Regions from separate parts of the Paenibacillus sp. EKM206P genome, predicted to be linked through region 3. Evidence: riboswitches for the same ligand, from Rfam matches in the RefSeq annotation. Region 3 holds a riboswitch; each other region holds the start of a gene.

Region 1 (4,215 bases), on a different contig from region 3:
CCTCTTTTTGTATAGGTTCAAACATCATTCGATTCGGCTTTTTAGGACTAAACCAATAAATGATGTAACCCACAATGGCTGGAAGTAAGATCCAGAATAGGCCCGCGCTCACGTTCACAGTATCTCCCAGACTCATCACACTAAGTCCCATTAGAATGCTGTCAAAAATAACGTGGCTGAACATGGCGGCAATAAAGCCGTAACGCAGGAACACAAAACTGAACAGCAAACCAAGAAAAGTCAGCTCAATAGGTCTGGAAATCACTGGATAGATCGGATAAAGTGTATGTCCCAGTGCCCAAATCAGCGTGGTGATCAGACAAGCAACAAAAGTATTTTTCACTATTTTTTTGACCATCGGAATACCAAACAGACGGTAGACAGTCTCTTCACCAATACCTGCCATCCAGGCCATAATCGGCAGTAGCCATGGATAAGCCATATTGTAAGGGGATTGCGTGGCATCTGTGGTGGAGAATGTATTAAATGTGCGCTCCAGTATAAAGAATAAAATGGATTGTACCCCGAGCAAAATAAAGGCCCACAAGTAGCCAACATACATACTGCGAAGCACATACAGCCCGTAGCCCGGCTCTTTCGCACGTGGCCATGCATTCAGTCCAACCTGACGCATAAGTCCGTCACCGCCGACCAAGGAGAAGTAGAGCGCTACAGCCATGACGAAGGTAACACCAATCTGGAAAACCATAAGAAATATAAGCATGCCCTTACCGCCTGCTTCTGCTTGCAATAAAGGCAGCATGTTCATGGTCCCAGCTATACTAGCAATAAAGTATATAACGGATAGAACAATGCCGCGTACAAATGAAGTATGTCGTCGGGTGAGTGACGCATACACAATGGCAAGTACACCCAGCACAAAGCTAAATAGGGCATAACCCGCATAGGTCATCCAATTCGCCCAAAATGTTTGCTTTTCGATATAATCGGTATAGGATGACGGGGCCGAAAAGCTTTGAGTGAAGGAGCGAACATCACCGTCTTCAAAAGTAAAAGCCAGTGTAAGTACCGAGGCGCCAATTTTTTTATCGTCTACGGTATACTTTAATCCGCCTTCTTGTTCAGTGGTCGCGAGCTTCAAGTCCGACGGCTTAAAGCCAAAGCGCTTCACCCATACAGCGGCCGCCTGCTCCTTGGCTTCAAGCGTCATGCCGTCCTCAGCCACACGTACAAGCCTGTTACGTGCTTGTTCATCCGTAGAAATATCAGCCTGCGTGTAATTGGTGCTGGAGGTGATCCGTTTAAAACTAACGACCTTCCCAGTGGATAAATCTACATGAATTTGCAGCTTGCTCTTCGCTGAGGATTCAGGCAGATCGACCCGAAAGGTTTCGTAAGGGTAATTTTTCTTCCATGTACGGTCGTACTGTTGAAGCAGTTTTTCTCTAGATAAATAACCGTACAAATCTGTTTCGGCCTGATAGGTCACCAGAGGCTTCTCTGGCTGTGATTCAGTATATCCCAGCTCGGAGCGGGCGAAGTCCAATGCGTGTATGACCGCTTCTTGTTTGCTGATGACCTTTGCATTCATTACTGATTCTGGACTCGGATTGCTAAGCGAGGGAATAAGCAATTGAAAGATAAAAAAGCAAATCAGGCCAATCCCGCCCAGCAAGCCTAATTTTTTGAAGTTGGCCGTGAGCACGACCGGTTTCCCGATAGGATTCATGAGTTTCCTCCTTAATCTGTAAATAAGAACATCCATTAAAGATATCATACTGCACAGGTTCCCGCCAACAGACCAGCGATATTCATGAAAATAGAGTGAAAGCACTTTAAAGTTCCAATAAAATAAGATAAGCTGCGATTAAACGATGCCCATTCGCAAAATAAAGCCAATTTCACGTTTTTTCGACGAAATCGGTTTTGTGATCTGGATATAGAAGGATTATAATCTTGAGGCAATGCCTATAAAATACATAGGTAATGATATACAGTTGAGCCGAATTTCTATGGGAAAACGGGGGAACCATGTTACTGGGGTGAATTTTACAGCCGATCACTGGTGGATCGGAAGTGTAAATAGGGCATACTGTGCTGCCCGAATCCGTCAGCTAACCTCGTAGGCTATGAGCAGGAACCAAGTCAGGCACTCGGTTTTCCGGTGTCTTTTTTTGTGCGTATAAAAGTGTTTGGATTGGTTAGATAGACCGCTGCGGGTGCAGATTATTCTTCCGATTGCTGTTATCCCCGGATTTTTTGATTGTATACCCCCTTTAATGGTTAAAATCCGGAGATAAAGGCAAACGCTTCGCTTCTTCAGAACAATTCTGCCCCCTTCGCTACTGCCCGCCAATAGCACAGGGGACCGAGTAGTGCTTGACATGCATTCTTCCTGTATTCAGGGAATGCTAATTATAGTTAACTAAGGTTTGGAAAAATCAAAAAATTCAGGGGCAACGACGATCGGAAGATCAAATGGAACGCGTAGCGAGCTTACACCGTATTAAATCACTGTTTTTATAGTTTTAAGGATTAGGAGAGAAGTGATGAATAGATGAATCCCAATGCAAGCTGGCTCCGGCTTTCTCCACCGCAGATATTCGTTGCGGGCTTTGCCATTATCATTCTAATAGGTAGTTTATTGTTAATGCTGCCGATCTCCAATACAACAGGAAAGCCACTTGCGTTTGTAGACGCTTTGTTTACTGCCGCTTCCGCGACCTGTGTTACAGGGCTTGTCGTAAAGGATACGGGGACCTTTTTTACAACCTTTGGTCAAGTTGTTATCGTGGCGCTCATTCAGATCGGCGGCCTAGGCTTTATGACCATGGCTACCTTGATTGCACTGGTGTTCAAGCGTCGGATTTCCCTGCGGGAGCGTCTCATTTTGCAGGAAGCGATGAATCAGACTTCTGTAGAGGGAATTGTCGGGTTAATCCGTAAGGTATTACTGTACTCACTGGTTATTGAAGGCGTATGCGCTACGATATTCTCGGTTCGCTGGTCCTTTGATATGCCCGTAGGCAGGGCGATTTATTTTGGAATCTGGCATGCCATCTCCATGTTTAACAATGCTGGTTTTGATTTATTCGGTGAATTTCGCAGCTTGACAGGTTATGTATATGATCCGATTGTTAATTTTACAGCCATGTTTTTGATTATTTCAGGCGGCATTGGTTTTGTAGTGATGTCAGACCTGGCAGAATATCGCAAGCGCAAGAGACTGTCCTTGCATACCAAGGTGGTACTCAGCATGACGGGCGCTATGATTGTAGTCGGCACGCTCGTGATTTTTGTGTTTGAGTTTACGAATCCAAAGACTCTTGGCTCGCTTGATTGGGGTGGTAAACTGCTGGGATCTTTATTCCAGTCTGTTACTCCCCGTACCGCAGGTGCCAATACACTGGACATTGCAGGCTTGCGGCAGGCTACGCAGTTTTTTATCATCATACTCATGTTTATCGGGGCTTCTCCTGGCTCCACTGGAGGCGGGATTAAGACCACAACATTCGCGCTGCTCATTGGAGCAGTGATTTCGATGCTGCGGGGGCGGGAAGATATTGTGCTGTTCAGGTATCGACTTGCGCAGGGACGAATTTACAAGGCTTTGACCATTACACTGCTGGGGCTGCTGTTCGTGATCGGGGTGACGATGATTTTGTCAGCAACCGAAGATCATCATTTTCTGATGATCTTGTTCGAGACGGTGTCTGCGTTTGGTACGGTGGGGCTGTCGATGGGGCTTACACCTGATTTGACAGTCATAGGCAAGCTGGTGATTACCCTGACGATGTTTGCAGGTAGACTGGGGCCACTCACGCTAGCTTATGCACTGGGGCCGAAAAAGGGTAAAGAATTATATCGTCATCCGGAAGGTAAAATGATTATAGGATAAGGGAGTTTTCGAGTAGACATGAAAACGCAGCAGTTTGTAGTTATTGGCTTGGGGCGGTTTGGCTCAAGCCTAGCTTTGCAATTGGTGGATATGGGGTGCGAGGTGCTAGGCATTGACCGGAATGAGGATGTTGTGGACAGTATGAGTGAGATGTTGACACATACTGTCGTGGCGGACGCTACCGATGAAGACTCATTGCGATCACTGGGCATCCGTAATTTCGATTGCGGCATTGTTGCTATTGGTGATGACATCCAGGTAAGCATCCTGACCGCCATTTTGCTGAAGGAGCTGGGTGTGAAAAAGGTCGTAGCCAAAGCCATATCTGTGCTGCACGGGCGTGCGTTAGAAAAGCT
Region 2 (4,215 bases), on a different contig from region 3:
GAACCACTTCAAAGAAGTGCTTCTCATCCACCACTTCCACCGGAGGGGCTTCCCGTACACGCAACCGAATGACTGCAGACTCCACATTTGGCTGGGGAATAAATACTGTATTCGGTACAATACAGACTAATTCAGGTACGCTGTAATATTGTACTGCAATGCTCAGACTACCGTAATCCTTCGTTCCAGGAGACGCAGCCATACGCTCAGCCACTTCTTTTTGGATCATAACGACGATATTCTCCAAAGGGAGCTTGTCCTCCAGTAGCCTCATCAGAATCGGTGTAGTAACGTAATACGGCAGATTAGCCACGACACTTACTTTACTCACGTCTGCAAAATCAGCTGCAAACACCTCGCGTAAATCCAGCTTCAGCACGTCTCCATGACGTACCTTCACATGCTCATAAGGGGCCAACACTTCTTCGAGAATTGGCAGTAGCCGCTGGTCAATCTCGACAGCGGTAACTACCTTGGCCGATTGCGCCAGCTTCTCAGTCAAAGCGCCAATCCCAGGACCAATCTCAAGTGCGCCCTTCGTCTCATCCAATCCGGCAGCATTCACAATCTTATTGAGAATATTTTGATCAATCAGGAAATTTTGTCCCAAACTCTTTTTGAACGAAAAACCGTGCCGTTGAATAATTTCCTTTGTACGCCGCGGTGTTGCTATATCTTGAATTCCTGTCATACGGATATCACAATCCTTCACTTTCAATTTGTGCCAGCGCTCCGGCAAATTCCTCGCGGCTGATCTGAAATACAGAGAGCCGTTTATGTAGCTGCTTTCCGTTACAATAACCAATACCCAGCACATTCCCTAAGGCCATACGGCGTGCAGCAGCATTGGGGTGGGTGATAAGTCCAGCATCAATCAGGTCCGCCCACTCAATCAGCGGGTCGGCGCCTTCTACTGTCGTATGAACCCGTGCGAGAGCGTGTCTGATCGCTTCCGGTGAGGCATTCTCCACACCAATATCTCCTTTGCGCGTCGCTTCTGCCTCGGGTATAAAGGCCTGCTTGCAGCCGGGTACCTTGGAAGCGATAATCTTACGGATGCGCTCCCCTGCATGATCGGGATCGGTTAAAATGATGACCCCCCGCCGCTCCTGCGCCAATGCAATTTTACGCAGCGTCATTTTATTAATGGCTGAGCCGCCAGTTTCTATCGTATCCGCTTCAACAGCGCGGCGAATGGCCACCGTATCATCCCGGCCCTCTACCACGATCACTTCCTTGATCATTTGCATTTCCCTCCACTGCTACACAGCAAGCTATATTTATCTTTCCCTGCTTTTGAAAACAAAATAAGAAGAGGATATCCTCTTCTTAGCATGGCATAACTATGTTGTTAATACTATCGCATTGCCCTCAACATACACAACCTGTTTTAGTTGATTTCAGGCTTTACCGGTCCGATAACATATACGGTTTTACCGTGCTTACGACCAAATTGGTTGGCTCGGCTCAAACTCTCATAATACACATCGATTTTGTGGCCTTTAATCGCGCCACCGGTATCCTCCGCACGGCGGAAGCCCACCCCTTCGATATACACCCACCAGCCGATTGGAATTATACTCGGATCGACAGCGATGGTACGGCCTTCCGTCACGCGCGTGCCGGATGCAGTACGTGTACCGATACCTGGCTCCTGTGAGGAATACGCCGTCATGGAGACATTTTGTAAAACTTTGCTATATTTAAAATTGACGCCTGCTTTACGGACAGCACTGCCCGAACTAACCGTTGTTGTCTTAACCGCATCATTGGGACCGACGGAAGCAGCAAGAACGACCGGCTTTTTCTTCGTTCCTACCGCAATAACCTTATCCACACGGTTCTGTGCAACTTCCTTGTTAACCAGCTGTTTGGATACCAACTTTCCATCATGATATACCTTTTGAACGTGCTGGACTACCACACCCGATTTGCCGCTTTGAATGACCCGATTATCGCCTTTATAAAGACTTGGATCAGCCGTTTTGATGACCTGATAAGGCACCTGTTTTTTCTGTTCGACCTGCTGTTTCTTCACACGGACGATTTTTATGTCCATGTTAGACGAAACAGAGGCATCCAACGCAGGATAAACTTTATCCGTTGACGATAATTTATAGCCCGAGGTACGAATGGCACCTTCTACTGTATTTTCTGTTGTGTACAGCTTTTTCGTCTCATTGCCTGAAGATACTTTAACTTGATTGGCACGTTTAATGACTACGCGGTCCCCATCCTGTACTGCTCCATTTAGCGGCATAGAAATTGTATCATGCGGCTGAAGTGAAATGGAATGCTCGCTCAGCAAATCTTGAAGCTTGGATTCCCGGGTTTCTACCGCAGATGCCTTGCCATCAATGACAAAAAAGACTTGTTTTTTAGATTGCGTGTACATCAGAATTGAAATCATAATCGTTAGCGCGATTAGAAAAATAGCAACCAAAGCAGCCTGGCGCACATTCTCTTGCTTCCAACGCAATACGTAAGACATGCTGGATGAGCGTGACTCATGGGTCTCCTCTTTTTGGAAAATGCCCATTTCCTCCGTCCTCCTTACATAGCCCGCCGTCTGGAGTATGACATAGTTGAGATTTGACGTGACTATAACAGATTTTCTACAAGACAAGCCCAAACTGCGACTGTCCTGCACCATGTACCCGTCTTCGCGGCATGCTGTCCTCCCCTGTTTAACCACAGTATGATGACAGATTTTCTTTTATTCACAACAAAAAAAGCCAAAGAAAGAGACTAGAGAGCTCTTTCGTGGCTTCCGGCATGTGTGAATATGCGGGAAAACTCATGCACGAGATGGCTTCTCTCTTGTTACGCTTACGGGGTTAGCTGTCGGGTTCGGACGTAGAGAGTCGCCCTAGCTTGGGTCAACCGCTCATGGCGGTCGCCTTCACATTCACCCCGAAGACCCAGAAAGAAATCGAAATACGGCTCCTCCACCTGTTCAATCCCATCCGGGAAAAGAAATTAGGTCGAGCCGGCTGGCGGAAGGGACGTTCCCTTCTTGCACATACGCCGGACGTACTGTAAGCCATATCGGTTCCCCCGTTCCCTGTAAAAGGGACTCAGCGAGACTGGTTCATGAAATGACTTGTTGATGTTTACATTCAAACAACAATTCACTGAAAAGATGATATCCTGTTTCTATGCATGTTGTAAAGCAGGTTTCAAGTACATTTTTCAAAATATTCGGTTAAAATATTGTAATATTCTCGAGTTTCCTGCAACAAATTCATGATTAGCTTCGTCTATCTCTTTATTTTGATCGATTTCTTCGCTTTTTTATTGAATGTCAAATCGTTCCAAGGCATTTTGGGTCGTTATTGACACTAATTCCTCCACTGTAATCCCCTTGATTTGGGCTGCAGCCTCTGCTACCAGTCTCACATGCGCAGACTCATTTCGCTTCCCGCGAAATGGATGCGGCGTCAGGTAGGGCGCGTCCGTTTCAATGAGCAGACGGTCCAGTGGCACCTGTGCGAGCACCTCTTTTGGCTGCTTGGCATTTTTAAACGTTATTGGACCACCGAAGGAAAGGTGAAATCCCATATCCAGCACCATTTTGGCTGTCTCCCAGCTCCCAGAAAAGGAGTGCATGACTCCGCCAATCTCACTCGCTTTTTCCTCACGCAAAATCCTAACAATATCTTCATGGGCATCCCGGTTATGAATAACAATGGGCATTTTGAGCTCACGAGCCAGACCAATTTGATTTCGAAACACCCGATGCTGAATATCCTTCGGTGATGTATCCCAATAATAATCCAGACCGATCTCTCCGATGGCTACGACCTTCTTATGACTACATAACGATGCAATCCATTCTAAATCGTCCTCTTGCATTGTAATCGCATCCTGTGGGTGCCATCCAACTGCCGCATAAATAAAATCATACGTCTCGGCCAATTTCATGGTGGATGGAATGGTCTCACGATTAAATCCGATATTGATCATCCGCGTTACTCCTGATTCGACAGCACGTGCTATAACTTCTTCACGATCTTCGTCAAATTGTGGCGCATCCAAGTGAGTATGAGTGTCGAATAAATCCAAGGTTTACATCTCCTTTTTTTACTTACATTTCTATATAGTTGTCTATTCTTTGACAAAATAATTCCTTATTTCGGCAGGAAGCCTGTCTTTTACCGCGTTCAATTTATTCTGGGGAAAATACATATGATATTTTCCTCGGTGGATACCACT
Region 3 (4,215 bases):
CCAATGTACCGATCTCCACGACGAACATGACAGGATTTTTCATCATCATCATCGGATTTAATTTTATAAAGCTATCCTTGATCGCATGCTTCAAGATGCTTCTGTCCAGCATGTGTTTGCGTTGTTCCTTCATGGTCAAACACCCCGTTCATCCATTCTCATTTTCTTCTTCACATGGTCAAAAATTCAGCAACAGGTCCCAATACGATGACAGGTAAAAAGGTCAACGCGCCAATCAGCAGCACGACTCCGATCAGAATGGCTCCAAATAACTTGTTGTCCGTGCGCAGTGTCCCCGTCGTCACCGGAGTCGGCGCTTTGGCATTCAACGAAGCCGCCACAGCCAACAATGCAATCATAGATACATATCGCCCGAAGAACATAACCATCCCCGTTGTTACATTCCAGAATACGTTGTTATCTGAAAGACCTTCAAACCCCGAACCATTATTTGCGGCAGATGACGCATATTCATAGAGCACCTGAGTCAACCCGTGATAGCCAGGGTTAGTGACCGCATCATATCCCCAATGACTCATAAACGCAAGCGCAGTTGGGACGAGAATGAGAAACGGATGTACCAAAATGGCAATGGCGATCAGCTTCATTTCCTTGCCTTCAATTTTCCTTCCCATAAATTCCGGAGTTCTCCCGACCATCAGTCCGCATATAAACACACCCAGAATCGCATACATCAGCATATTCATCAGCCCGACACCCTTGCCGCCAAAAATGACGTTTAGCATCATTTCTCCCAAAGCAGCCATGCCACCTAGCGGGGTTAGTGTATCATGCATATTATTGACCGAACCTGTCGTTGCCGCTGTTGTGACCGCAGTGAATAAAGCCGATTGTCCAATACCGAAACGAACCTCTTTCCCTTCCATGCTTCCCTGAGAAGCATCCACACCCAGTGTCTGGATTAACGGATTACCTGTCTTCTCAGACACATACGTAATGGATAGAAAAATTAGAAACAATACCATCATGGAGCTAAAAATAATCCAGCCCTGCTTACGATTACGGGCAAACAATCCAAAGGTATACGGCAACGAAGCCGGCATTACCCACATTGCCAAAATTTCCAGCACGTTCGTCCAAGGACTTGGATTTTCAAAAGGATGCGCAGAGTTAGCTCCCGCATAACCGCCCCCGTTCGTCCCCAAATGCTTGATGGACTCCAGAGAAGCAATGGGTCCCATAGAAATTTGCTGTTGTGTTCCGCTCAGCGTCGTAAGATCCGCCGTAGGCTGTAGCGTCTGTGGTATCTTCAATCCCACCAGCACCAGCGTAAGCACAAAGGCCAGCGGCAGGAAAATCCTTATAATAGCTTTAATAAAATCTTGAAAGAAATTGCCCATCCCTTCACCGCGCCGCGTCAATCCTCTCATAAAAGCCGCAGCAACCGAAAAACCGGAAGCAGCCGAAGTGAACATCATCATCGTGACGAACGCCATCTGTGTCAGATACGTAAGCCCGCTTTCTCCGCTATAATGTTGGAGATTCGTATTCGTCATAAAGCTGATTACCGTATTAAAAGCTAGTGATGCTTCCATATTACTGTTTCCAGCCGGATTACCGGGAAACATTCCCTGTAAACGCAACAGCAAGTAGCTGATTGCCACAAGCACGACGTTCGTAGCAATGAAACTCATAACATACGTAGTCCAACGCATGCTCTCCACTTTCTTCAAGCCTACTACCTTATAAATCAGCTTTTCTGTTCTGCCAAAAATCCGATCCGTCCGATTCGGTTCATTCGAGAATACATGATACATATATGTACCCATTGGCTTTACCAAGAGCAGCAATATAACGATCACAATTCCAATTTGAAGCAGCTCCATCCTCTATTCCTCCTTCAAAATGCTCCTGCGTTTGGAACAACAGACCCGATTAGACCATCTATGAAGTGCACACGTTTGCGAAAACCTGCTACCAATGATGCTTTAATGCTCAGATCTGTTGTTCTTCGCCCGCTCTATCCCTACAAGTGACTAGAACTTTTCAGGGTTCAGGAGTGCGTAGATTAAATACATAAACACAATAGCCGTAAGCCCGAGTATAACGATCATCCTCTTCGTCCTCCTTTAGAGGTCTGCGCATCACACCAGCGTACAAACAGCAGTATCACTCCATAACTCACAGCCATGACGAGCAGCATGTATATATCCATCATGTTTATACCCTCCGTATCGATCCTCAGATCGCCATTCTTATTCCATCATAAAATCATAAAACAACTATGTCATAAGTGCTTATCCGTTCAGCAGAAAACCCACCTCTCCGTTCAATGTGTAGATCACATGGTCCGCTCCCAATCCCCGATAAATTCCTTGTGGATTACAGCCGTGTGTAATAACATAGATCGATTCCGATGTTAGTGGTCGACATATTTGCAGGAAACGGCAAGTCAGATTCAAGCTGTTCTCGAACAAATACACACTACCAATTTCTTTTTTTGGAAAATTCCATTTTCCCGCTTGCATGGTATTGATGCGGACAATGTGCTCCACACCCATTTTTTTGAGCTGTCGTTCCTCCTGGGCGCTATTCGTGAGAACTGCAAACGCCAATTTTTTGAAAATAAGCAATTTCACAAAACTTCTGCCCGCTTCATTCGGTGCAGTGACAATAATTAACCGACCTTCCATCAGTAGCTCCTCTCCCGGTATAAAAAGACAACAAAAAGAAGCCGAAGGAAAAAGGCTTTCCTCCGGCTTCTGACATATCCATGATAAAATAAACCATGGCTGCACACGGCGGTTTGTTGCCTCTCCCTGTACGCTTACGAGGTTAGCTGTCGGATTCGGACGTGAGAGTCGCCCTATTTCTGGCACTTGACCGGAAAATTCACCCCATGAGACACACGGCTTCCGAAGCCGTACAGTCTCGATTGGTTCCCCCGCTTTTGCAACTGCAAAATTCAGCGCTATAGACATTTCGTTGTTGCTTCATTCAAGTTAATTTGAAATTACGTCTTGAATCATACACCCGCGCATGGAAGACTGTAAAGCTCAACTGCAGGGTTATAAATCGGGCTTTAGAGCATAGAAGATTAATAATAACGCTTACAATGCAACTATGCTTCTCACATCTCCTTTAATCTCTGTTTTTCATCCCTTTTTGAAAATGACAAGCATGTCAATATTGGCGTAGGGTAAAGCGTTATTGGCCTTTTTTTGTAAAAAGAGAAGAAAATACGCTATATGTACCAGCTAAACACCGATTTAACCCGCTTTTATAAGAAGAAACAACTTAATTCGCTCCATTTGCGGTGCGATTTACTGTTTTGAGCAAAATACGATTTTACAGCGCCTGAAGGCTTTATACAGCTTTTCCAGGCTTGCAACCCTTCTTTAAATTGTCTAAAATTTAATTGCTGAATATTGAATGAGGAGAGATGCTATGACCGTTTATGAATATGATGCGCAAACCCTGCAAGGGAAACAAATTCCGTTATCCACATTTGAAGGGAACGTTCTGCTTATCGTGAACACTGCCAGCAAATGTGGGTTAACCCCCCAATACAAAGCGCTACAAGAGCTATATGACCAGTATCATGAACAGGGGCTCGAAATTTTGGGATTTCCCAGCAACCAGTTTGCCAAACAAGAGCCAGGTTCCAATGAGGAGATCTCCGAGTTTTGCCAGATCAATTATGGTGTCACCTTTCCGATGTTCGCCAAGACAGATGTCAATGGCGATCAAGCACACCCCTTATTTCGCTACCTGACCCAAACAGCTCCGGGGGTATTAGGGTCCAAAGCGATCAAATGGAATTTCACTAAATTCTTAATTACAAGAGAAGGTAACGTATTTAAGCGCTATGCACCGCAAACCACGCCAGATAAGCTGGCGGGAGATATAGAGAAGCTTTTGCAGCAAAACTGACATTCTTCATTATCACAGTTAATAAACGACCTGTTGCAACCGTGGCTTCCGTGACTAAAGAATATAACGAAAAATACTTAACAAAAAAAGCACCCTTTCACGTAAACCGTGTCAGGATGCTTTTTTAACTAGGTCTTGCATATAATGCGGTCGAGAGGACTCGAACCTCCACGGGCGTACGCCCACTACCCCCTCAAGATAGCGTGTCTGCCATTCCACCACGACCGCAAATCATAATGTATTGAGGCAACAGATTTATTATACTCTCTCATCAACTATTTGTAAACAAAAATATTATAATTATTTTAACTTACATATATG
Region 4 (4,215 bases), on a different contig from region 3:
TATGAGCGCAGCGAAGGCCGCTCTTTTGTACTACAGCAAATGGTACGGGCCTTATCCATATTCCACCCTGTCCATCGTGGTTCCACCTAAATCAGGCAATGGAGCTGGCGGCATGGAGTATCCGACACTCATCACGGCCGCTGCTGCGGGTAATCTCAATCCTGGCTATAGTCTGGAACGGACATTAGTTCATGAGATTGGACATCAATATTTCTATGGAATGGTAGCCAATAATGAATTTGAGGAGCCGTGGCTGGATGAAGGCTTCACCTCCTATGCAGAGGAGCGACTTATGGAGCAAGAATATGGGCTTACCCCCAACTTGCCATTACAATCGGGACAGGTATCCTCCCCACAGCCGCTAAACCGTGAGTCATGGAAGTACGGCTCGGCTGCTGAGTACGCGCAAAATGCCTACTCTCGAGGCAAGCTGGTACTACGGGGCATTGAACGTCAGGTGGGTATAAAAAAAATGGATCGCATTATGCGGACCTACGTCCAGACGTACCGATTTAAGCATCCGTCCTCACAGGATTTTCAACGTATCGTGGAGAGAGTCACCGGACGCTCATGGAGCCACTATTTTGAACAGTATGTATATGACGGCCAGATGGCGGACTTTTCAGTGGATCACATCACAAACCACAAGCTGGAGAATGGATATGAAGCAGTCGTGACGGTCAGCAAAAAAGGGGCGGATTATCCCAAGATCCCTGTCCAATTTACCTTCAAGGATGGAACCACGAAATTCAAGGCTTGGGACGGTGCGGGCAAAAGCACAACTTTTCGGATCAAAAGTACTTCTCCCGTTTCCTATGTAACCCTTGATCCCCTATATACCATTGCACTGGAGAACAAGCATATTAACAATACCCTAAAAGCCGAATTGGACGAAAAGCAACAAACCCGTTGGAGTATAAGTGTAACCAAGCTGTTGGAGACACTGCTTGGAAGTCTGTCATGGTGAGGTGTCTATAGATGCGGACTGTTATAAAAGAGGGCTGGGCGCTGGTGCGCATACGATTCTATATCGTTATCATTTTATTTCTGTATCGACTACTGTGGGGGGTGTTTCTCTATCGACTGGTGCAGTCTGCCGTTATCCCGCTATTGCTCCGTTATCCTGATCAGGGTCAAAACGAGCTGGGACAGACCTTGTTTTGGATGGAGAGCCAGATTGCTCTGATGGACAGCCGGGAAGTACATGTGTATTTGTGGATACTACTAGGGGCGACTGTACTACGCATACTAATCACTCCCTTCATTAGAGCCGGAATATATCAAAGCCTGCATACCGATGCGACTGAGCCGCAAAGCCTGTCCTTTTTCAAAGGTATGAAACGCCATGGCATGTCGTCGCTGTTGTATTACATCATCGAGTTGGGACTGCTGCTGATTCCCGCCTTTTGGGTAGTACCGAGACTCTACCCTATTGTAGCAGGTACGCTTCAATCTCCCTCTTACCTGCTGCACTTGTTGCCCTATGCCATGGGATGGATGGCATACGGATGGTTCATTCGGCAGTGCATCCTGTATATGCAACTAGGCACTGTCGGTGGTCACGCCATACTATCGTCCCTGCTCGCCTTCTTTCGCCAGCTTCTCCCAGCTGTCGGTATATCCCTTTTGCTCGGTGCTTGTGTGCTGCTGGTCTTCGGTCTATTTGGCACCGTGGCAATGATTTGGACTGGCATGCTCGCGCTCATTCTCCAACAATCGTATCATTTTGTTACTAGTCTGGTCAGGCTGTGGCATATCAGTTCGCAGTACAGACTATGGCATACCGATATCTCCAGTAGAAGCTAAGCCCTTCCTTTATGTTAATCACTTCATTTCCGTCTGTCGAAAAAACTTTATGCATAACCGCGCAAACGGCACATAACTGAATACTGTTAACAAGATCTGTTCCTGGGACATTAGGAGCAGATTTTTTTTGTAACTTTTTGCAATGAAACATTTGCCAAAGCCAGCCGACTTTGTTACAATAATCGCAGTGAACTGATAGTAACAACTTTGTAATCTTTATTGTAACCTTTATCTCAAAAATATCGTTATTGTGAATACTGCTCTCCAAGGTGCACATCTTAAGTAAAGCCTAATTCCTGGCACCTAGGAAGCGGGGGAACCAGTTTGGGTGAATTGATCTCGCAACAGAGTGGTCATAGGGGAACCTTCTACCGAATCCTTAAGCTAACCTCGCAGGCATTGGAAGGGGTATATTTTTTTTGAAGAAGAAGCTAACGATCGCAGCTATGAGTCTTGCCATTGCCTTTACATCTTTTACATTCGGTGGCGGCAGTGCATTTGCAGACTCCAAGATGGACCAGGTCATCCAAGATGCCAAAGGAACGAACTACAGAAGCGGAGGCACTACACTCGAGGGATTCGATTGCTCCGGCTTCACAATGTATGTATTCAACAAACTGGGAATTAAACTTCCGCATCAATCTGGATCACAATTCAAAATGGGATCTTCTGTATCCCGCGATGAAATGAGGCCTGGGGACCTGGTGTTCTTCAACACCACAGGAAGAGGCATTTCCCATGTAGGTATCTTCGTAGGTGAAGGGAAATTTGCCCACTCCTCGACTTCACGTGGTGTAGTAGTTAGCTCACTGAACGAAAATTATTACGCTAACCGCTATGTCGGTGCAAAAAGAATTATGAGCACAGACGCTTACCATTCTGTAGCTTCAGATATTCCTGATGACGACAACGTAGAATAACTAACGCACAGCAAGCTAACTCTAGCCGCAATTTGATTCTGCCGGAATCGAATTGCGGCTTTTTATGTCCACAACATCAGCAATGATTATCTTTACTGACGAACTGACACCTCAAAAGGTTTCAATTTTAGCGAACATCGTCGGTTTTACCGTCACCGCTGGGGGAGCATATGAGCAGTAATTCCTTCTTATTGAATGTATACCCGTCTTGGGTATAAAATAAACACGCTTGCTATTCCCCTGCAACTTGTCTACAATCTGTTGTTAATGATTGAAGCACCTGTAAAAGGAGGATGGAACACATGCCGGCCTCAATATCCAACTATCGGATCGTACCGATGGACGAGCATCAAGCGGCTGCAATCTGTGAGTGGCGCTATGATCCACCTTATAACATATACGGTTGGCTCCCCTGGGAACAAATGAAGGCGCTTGAGGTCGAATTTGGAAGTCCCACGCTTCGCCAAGAGCAATATGTTGCCGTACTGGATGAAGAGAACAAGCTGATGGGATTTGCTCAATATTTTCCTATGATCGGTGTGACCCGGCTAGGTCTTGGCATGCATCCTGAAAGATGCGGACATGGCAAAGGCTCTGATTTTGTCCGTGCCATTGCAGAGGAAGCCCAACGACGCAACCCGAAGAATGAAATTGATCTAGAGGTGCTTACTTGGAATGGGCGCGCTATCCGGGCCTACAAGGCGGCTGGATTTGAGCTTACAGATACCTATGAACGCCAGACCCCCGACGGGAAGAAACCATTTTATTGTATGGTATATCGTCCCGAGCACCCAACCCAGGTTCTATGATAAAAGCGCCTTCGGCATACAACCACGATGTTGTATAGCGAAGGCGCTTTTATCATCATACGACAGATCATTACAAGCTCAATGACTGCTACGCATTTTTTCAAAAGCTTCATTATATTGTTGGGCTTCCTTAATATCCACGGCCATAATACCGCCATCGTCCCAAGAGGTCAAACGCAGAGTCACGGTCTTGTAATCAATCGTAATAAATGGATGATGATTGAATGCTTCAGATATAGCGGCAACTTCATCCACGAATGCAATCCCTTTCATAAAACTGGAAAAATTATATTTCCGAACGATCCAACGTCCTTCCTCCAGCTCCCAGCCCTCCAGTTTCTCCAGATGTGCTTCAATCTCTTCTTGTGTAAAAGGCATGTTACGAACTCCTCCCCGTTTATACGGAAGCCTTTCGACCGCTTAAATACGGCCAAAACTACGATATATTGGTGTACATATTACCACGGCCCCGTTGATAAATCCATAAGACGGACCTCAAATCAAAGGGACTGACGTCAGCTCCTCGTCCCCAATCAGTACATAGATACGATGCTGCTCCGGCTCATAGATCACAACGCCACTCCCTACAGTGATTGTGGGCTCTGTACCCAGTGCATAAAATAAGTCTTCTGCCAAAGCTTCATTGACTTCCTGACGTCCCGCCGGGTCCAGCCTGTCCC

Evidence for each region. A riboswitch is a leader RNA that binds a small molecule or an ion and turns the genes downstream of it on or off. The one in region 3 is predicted to bind cyclic di-AMP.
Region 1: it holds a riboswitch for cyclic di-AMP, as region 3 does, so the genes downstream of both, G9G53_RS14590 (TrkH family potassium uptake protein) here and G9G53_RS01585 (hypothetical protein) in region 3, are expected to answer to the same signal.
Region 2: it holds a riboswitch for cyclic di-AMP, as region 3 does, so the genes downstream of both, G9G53_RS24105 (3D domain-containing protein) here and G9G53_RS01585 (hypothetical protein) in region 3, are expected to answer to the same signal.
Region 4: it holds a riboswitch for cyclic di-AMP, as region 3 does, so the genes downstream of both, G9G53_RS23020 (C40 family peptidase) here and G9G53_RS01585 (hypothetical protein) in region 3, are expected to answer to the same signal.

The regions. Positions count from the first base shown of each region.
Region 1 is NZ_JAAMNQ010000006.1:107,530-111,744, forward strand. It holds gene G9G53_RS14585 (CPBP family intramembrane glutamic endopeptidase) at 1-1,690, opposite strand, end outside; cyclic di-AMP (ydaO/yuaA leader) riboswitch at 1,952-2,105, shown strand; gene G9G53_RS14590 (TrkH family potassium uptake protein) at 2,519-3,859, shown strand; gene G9G53_RS14595 (potassium channel family protein) at 3,878-4,215, shown strand, end outside.
Region 2 is NZ_JAAMNQ010000018.1:80,353-84,567, forward strand. It holds gene rsmA (16S rRNA (adenine(1518)-N(6)/adenine(1519)-N(6))-dimethyltransferase RsmA) at 1-691, opposite strand, end outside; gene rnmV (ribonuclease M5) at 699-1,244, opposite strand; gene G9G53_RS24105 (3D domain-containing protein) at 1,391-2,539, opposite strand; cyclic di-AMP (ydaO/yuaA leader) riboswitch at 2,811-3,093, opposite strand; gene G9G53_RS24110 (TatD family hydrolase) at 3,295-4,065, opposite strand; gene G9G53_RS24115 (HD domain-containing protein) at 4,108-4,215, opposite strand, start outside.
Region 3 is NZ_JAAMNQ010000001.1:322,583-326,797, reverse strand. It holds gene kdpB (potassium-transporting ATPase subunit KdpB) at 1-133, opposite strand, end outside; gene kdpA (potassium-transporting ATPase subunit KdpA) at 171-1,847, opposite strand; gene G9G53_RS26860 (potassium-transporting ATPase subunit F) at 1,998-2,075, opposite strand; gene G9G53_RS01585 (hypothetical protein) at 2,259-2,654, opposite strand; cyclic di-AMP (ydaO/yuaA leader) riboswitch at 2,770-2,942, opposite strand; gene G9G53_RS01580 (glutathione peroxidase) at 3,409-3,894, shown strand; tRNA gene G9G53_RS01575 (tRNA-Leu) at 4,040-4,122, opposite strand.
Region 4 is NZ_JAAMNQ010000015.1:76,666-80,880, reverse strand. It holds gene G9G53_RS23030 (M1 family metallopeptidase) at 1-967, shown strand, start outside; gene G9G53_RS23025 (hypothetical protein) at 979-1,806, shown strand; cyclic di-AMP (ydaO/yuaA leader) riboswitch at 2,083-2,220, shown strand; gene G9G53_RS23020 (C40 family peptidase) at 2,226-2,726, shown strand; gene G9G53_RS23015 (GNAT family N-acetyltransferase) at 3,029-3,535, shown strand; gene G9G53_RS23010 (4a-hydroxytetrahydrobiopterin dehydratase) at 3,614-3,913, opposite strand; gene G9G53_RS23005 (hypothetical protein) at 4,031-4,215, opposite strand, start outside.